Aridibaculum aurantiacum: one gene and its partner. The protein of the gene in region 1 interacts with the protein of each later gene in a pairwise test. Links are inferred from orthologs where the notes say so. Each region holds a gene or a part of one and is shown on either strand. Other genes may lie near its edges.

Region 1 (2,962 bases):
AAACGTATAGGTGAAGGCGATACCGGGCTTAATACCGGCGGTATGGGTTGTGTTACGCCTGTGCCTTTCGCCAACGACGAATTCATGCAAAAGGTAGAAGAGCGGGTAATAAAACCTACCATTCGTGGGCTGCAAGAGGAGCAGTTAGCATATAATGGCTTTATCTTCTTTGGCCTGATGAATGTTAATGGTGATCCTTATGTAATAGAATACAACTGCAGGCTAGGCGACCCTGAAACAGAGGTGATACTTCCGAGACTAAAAACTGATCTGCTGGAAATTCTTACAGCAATGCGCCTTGGTCGGTTGGATGATGTGGTGATAGAATATGATGAAAGAGCCGTGGCCACAGTGGTAGCGGTTAGTGAAGGATATCCAGGTAAATATGAAAAGGGTAGAACCATTAATGGTTTACCTGCTGATACCAACCAGCAGCAGGATACCATCATCTTTCATGCAGGCACCAAAACAGAAGGCGATACAGTAGTAACCAATGGAGGAAGAGTACTGGCAGTAACTTCCTTTGGTACAGACATCAGTGAAGCGGTTAAGAAGTCGAAGGCTGTTTTAGATACCATCCATTTTGAGGGTATGACCTATAGGAAGGATATCGGTTATGAGTTTGAATAGAGGTTTCTATAAGTCGATCAGTCGTGCTGCTAAATAGTAGTTTTACGCTTTATGTAAGTGGAAATTCGGGTTGTAATCATGTTGATTTTCACGATGGCATCCATAGATCATAATCATTTCATGTTTAATACTATTTTAATTAGTGCAGAAGAAAATATTTCCTGCTAAATGCATGGTTCGTTCTACTTTCGCGGCAGGCTTGCAAGGGCTATGGCTGCTTTGTTATTTCAAATTATTTCATACAACTTTGCACGCATCATTCTAAACAAGGAATTAAATATACATGGGACTTTTCAACTGGTTTACACAAGAGATTGCAATGGACCTGGGTACCGCAAATACCCTGATCATTCATAACGAGGAGGTTGTAGTGAATGAGCCCTCAATAGTAGCACTTGACCGCAACAACCTGAAGACCGTATTGGCAGTTGGAAAACGCGCATTGATGATGCACGAAAAGACCCATGAAAGCATTCGTACCATTCGTCCACTAAAGGATGGTGTGATAGCCGACTTCAACGCTGCCGAGCTGATGATAAGGGAGATGATCAAGATGATCTATCCTAAAAAGCCTTTGTTCCCACCGAGCTGGCGTATGATGATCTGTATCCCATCAAGCATTACCGAAGTAGAAAAACGTGCGGTGCGCGATAGTGCAGAGCAGGCGGGTGCAAAAGAAGTTTACCTTCTTCATGAACCTATGGCAGCAGCACTTGGTATTGGTATAGATGTGGAGGAGCCGGTTGGTAACATGATCATTGATATAGGTGGTGGTACTACCGGTATTACGGTAATTGCATTGGCTGGTATCGTTTGCGACCAGTCTATTCGTATAGCAGGAGATGAGTTCACTGCAGATATCATGGAAGCGCTTCGTCGTTACCATAGCTTACTGATTGGTGAGCGTACTGCCGAGCAGATTAAAATCCAGATAGGTGCGGCTATGAAAGATCTTGATAACCCACCAGATGATATTCCTGTGAACGGTCGTGACCTTGTGACCGGTATTCCTAAACAAATCATGGTTAGCTACCAGGAAGTAGCAGAAGCTTTGGATAAGAGCATCTTCAAAATAGAAGAAGCTATTTTGAAAGCATTGGAAACTACACCTCCTGAGCTGGCTGCAGATATTTACCGCCGTGGTTTGTACCTGACAGGTGGTGGAGCTTTGCTTCGCGGGCTGGATAAGCGTTTGAGCCAAAAGATCAAACTTCCTGTACACGTAGCCGACGATCCGCTTAAGAGCGTAGTTCGTGGTACAGGTATAGCGCTAAAGAACTACCAGCGTTTTCCATTTATCATGAGATAATCTTGTTGAAAATATAAATCCGAAATGCGGACGCCTGTTCGTTTTTCGGATTTTCAATTTCTAAACTTCCTCCCTAGTGCGTAATATATTTCTCTTCATCAGAAGATACTTCACTTTCCTCTTCTTCCTGGTGTTGCAGATTTTATCTATTACTCTTATTGTAAAATACAATCCTTCGCAACAGGCTGCATATGCAGGTGTGGCGAACGAGGTTACCGGCTGGATCAACCTTCAGTACAACAAGGTTCAATATTATTTTCACCTGAAAGAGGCGAACAAACAGCTGTCGCAGGAGAATGCTCAATTGCGCAACATGCTGGGGCTAAACTTCGAAAGTCCTGACAGTACAAGAATTACTGTGCTGGATAGCCTGGTACGGGATACAGTTGGAAGGATGCGTAAGTTTATGTGGCTTCCATCTAAAGTGGTAAGCAATACAGTAAGTTCTCAAACCAATTACCTTACACTGCATCGTGGTGCTAACCAGGGTATAAAAAAGGATATGTCGGTTATTGGTCCCAATGGTGTGGTAGGAACGGTAGTGGAGGTTAGTGAAAATTATGCTTTGGTGATGAGTTTGCTGCACCGCAACAGCACCGTTAGCTCAATGCTGAAAAAAGGAAATATTGCTGGTAAAGTGGATTGGGACGGGCAGGATCCAAACTTCCTGACGCTTCACAACATTCCAAAGAGTGCCGAAGTAGCCAAAGGCGATTCAGTTGTAACCAGTACTTACTCAGCCAATTTTCCACCTAACATAATGGTAGGAACAGTGCATTCAATAGAAGCTGATCCGAGTAGCAACTTTGTGACCATCAAATTGAGAACGGCAACGAATTTCTTTAGCATTCAATATGTAAATGTGGTAGAGAACGTACAGTGGGAAGAACAACGCAGGCTGGAGGCTGCTATGCAAAAAACCAAATGAGCCAGCTAGTTAGAAATATCATCCGTTTTATCGTTTTCATCCTGATACAGGTGTACGTGCTCAACGAGATACCACCGTTGCACCAGTTCATTACA
Region 2 (2,948 bases), on another replicon or contig:
ACCAACTTTCCTTCCGACAGGCAAAAGTTGTCAAGGCCCGACAGTGCATTGATGGCTTCTGTAAAAGAGTTGGCTGTATTCATACAGGCCGATGAGTTTTGGAAAGCACAGGTAGCACAGGTAGATATCACACCAAATGGTTTTGAGGTAGTACCTACCATAGGTAATCATATCGTTGTACTTGGCAGAGCAGATGAACTGCAGGATAAGTTTGACAGGCTGTTTAGTTTTTACAAACAGGTATGGACAAAAGTGGGATTGAATGCTTATGAGAAGATAGATGTACAGTACAAGGGACAAGTAGTGGCAACGCCTAAAGGAGCTGCTGCAAAAGTAGTTGACAGTGCACAGGCACGGCAGGCTTTAGATAACCTGCTCGCTGAGGCAAAGAAGCGCGAAAATGAGCAAGTGGTCATTCCGCCTTCAGCAAGAGATAGTGCAAAAAGACAGACCATTATTTCAGCCGGCGCTTCGCTGGTAGAGCCAAATTCTGCAGCAAAAGAAGAGACTAAGTCAGCAGCAGGTAAAGAGACAAAAGTGGAAGAGAAGAAAGAAGGAAAGAAGCAGGAAAAACAAACAGAGGCCAAAGTGCCAAAAGCTGTAATGGGAAAGCCGGGTAATAAAAAATAACACGACGCCAGGCAGCATGTAAAAAGAGAACAACAACAACTAATAAACAACAAAAACACATCTATCTATGAACGCAAAAGAAGCGCCCATTATTGGAGGCAGTATGGGTAACGGTTCTGAAGCACCAATTATTGTTGGCCTTGACATTGGTACAACAAAAATTGCTGCCATTGCAGGCCGCAAGAATGAGTATGGTAAACTGGAAGTGTTAGGATTTGGACGTGCCAACAGTACAGGTGTACAGCACGGGCAGGTACTTAACATTGAGCAGACCATACGAGCTATACAGGCTGCATTAAAGAACTGCTACGATTCAAATCCAGACCTTGAGATCAACGAGGTATACGTGGGTATTGCAGGTCATCACATCAAAAGTCTTCAGACAAGAGGCGATATCGTTCGCCAGGATTCTGAGAACGAAATCAGCATCATGGAGATCGAACAGTTGATAGAGAACCAGCGGAAAACTTTTATTCCTGCTGGCGACCAGATCATCGACGTGATACCGCAAGAATTCACTGTTGACAACATTCAAAACATCAACAATCCTATTGGTTACAATGGGGTAAAAGTGGGAGCTAACTTTCACATCATTACAGGCGATAGAAATGCTATCCGCAACATCAATCGCGCAGTAGATAAAAGTGGTTTGAAGACCAAAGATCTTGTCCTTCAGCCATTGGCCTCTGCCGCAGCTGTAATGGGCGACATAGATATGGAAGCAGGCGTAGCCATTCTCGACATTGGTGGCGGTACCAGCGACCTGGCGGTTTTTTACGAAGGAATTTTAAAACACACTGCCGTTATTCCTTTTGGAGGAGAGAATATAACTAATGATATCAAAACGGGTCTTGGTGTGCTGAAGCAACAGGCTGAGGCTATGAAGACGCAATTTGGTAGTGCCCTTGCTGATGAAACAAAGGCCAATGCATACATCACCATTCCTGGAATGAATGGTATGCCCGCAAAAGAGATCAGTGTAAAGAACCTGGCTAACATCATTCAGGCACGTATGAGCGAGATACTTGATTTTGTTACTTATCATTTAAAGCAAGTAGGACTTGATACACGCATGCTTAATGGAGGTATCATTTTAACAGGAGGGGGGTCGCAACTAAAACACCTGATACAGCTTACTGAGTACAGCACCGGTTTGTATGCACGCATCGGTTATCCTAATGGTCATCTTGCAGCCAATCATATAGATGAACTGAAGAAGCCAATGTACAGCACATGTATAGGTCTTATCCTAAAGGGCTACAGCGATTACGAGCACAAGTACAAAGAGTTTGAAAAGAACTTCAAGAAAGTGATCGTTCCTGAAACGCTGGTAACAGAGGTAGAGCCAACGGCTACTGTAGAAACAGTAGCAGTAGAGCCTGCCAAAGTGGATACAAAAGTGCGGAGCAAAAGCATGACCAGGTTCTGGGATAAATTCAAAAACAACTTACTCGAATTATTCAAAGAAGAAGGCGATAAAGAAATGTAGAAGAAGGTTTTTGGGTCTTGTTCCTGGTGGTAGAAAATGATGAAACACCAGAACAGGAAAAACCAGGAACTAGATAGAAACACAAACAACAACAATCTATAATTACTTACCCAACTAAATTACACAACTATGATTCACTTTGATTTGCCAAAGCAAAAATCATCTATTCTAAAGGTGATAGGTGTAGGAGGTGGTGGTGGAAACGCCGTTAACCACATGTATGGACAGAGCATAGAAAGCGTGGATTTCATTATATGCAATACCGATGCGCAAGCATTAGCAAACAGCAAGGTTCCTAATAAAATACAACTAGGCCCACATCTTACTCAAGGTTTGGGTGCAGGTGCCAATCCTGAAATTGGTAAGCAGGCATGCGAAGAAAGCCTGGAAGAAGTAAAGCGCATACTGGAAGTAAATACTAAGATGGCATTCATTACTGCTGGTATGGGTGGTGGAACAGGTACTGGTGGTGCACCTATTATTGCAAAAATTTGCAAAGATCTTGGTGTGCTTACGGTAGGTATTGTTACCACACCATTTAGCAACGAAGGTCCTAAGCGTATGCGCCATGCAGAAGCAGGTATACAAGCGCTTCGCGAAAATGTAGATACGCTGCTTGTTATCAGCAACGACAAACTGCGCCATCAATATGGTAATCTTAAAGTAAGAGAAGCTTTCAATAAAGCAGATGATATATTGGCTACTGCAGCAAAATGTATCACTGATGTTATCACCAGCAATGGCCAGATAAACGTAGACTTTGCCGATGTATGCACAGTTATGCGTAATGGTGGTGTGGCTATTCTTGGTAGCGCAGTGGCTGAAGGTG

The links. The genes of interacting proteins can lie anywhere in the genome.
Region 2: the proteins of J4N22_RS12405 (region 1) and ftsA interact in binary tests that used the Escherichia coli proteins (3 or more experiments, as listed by UniProt). The link is inferred for Aridibaculum aurantiacum from one-to-one orthologs.

What each region holds. Positions count from the first base shown.
Region 1 is NZ_JAFEWC010000002.1:184,499-187,460, forward strand. What follows is about bases 31-2,926. They hold J4N22_RS12405 (rod shape-determining protein), read left to right. Parts: upstream 31-913; coding sequence 914-1,939; downstream 1,940-2,926. Other genes in these bases: purD (phosphoribosylamine--glycine ligase), read left to right, coding at 31-630; mreC (rod shape-determining protein MreC), read left to right, coding at 2,016-2,867; J4N22_RS12415 (rod shape-determining protein MreD), read left to right, coding at 2,864-2,926. In the rest of the region: more of purD, read left to right, coding at 1-30; more of J4N22_RS12415, read left to right, coding at 2,927-2,962. UniProt on the Escherichia coli protein: Forms membrane-associated dynamic filaments that are essential for cell shape determination. Acts by regulating cell wall synthesis and cell elongation, and thus cell shape.
Region 2 is NZ_JAFEWC010000001.1:753,169-756,116, forward strand. The notes cover bases 27-2,908. They hold ftsA (cell division protein FtsA), read left to right. Parts: upstream 27-697; coding sequence 698-2,119; downstream 2,120-2,908. Other genes in these bases: J4N22_RS03250 (cell division protein FtsQ/DivIB), read left to right, coding at 27-630; ftsZ (cell division protein FtsZ), read left to right, coding at 2,249-2,908. Also shown: more of J4N22_RS03250, read left to right, coding at 1-26; more of ftsZ, read left to right, coding at 2,909-2,948. UniProt on the Escherichia coli protein: Essential cell division protein that assists in the assembly of the Z ring. May serve as the principal membrane anchor for the Z ring.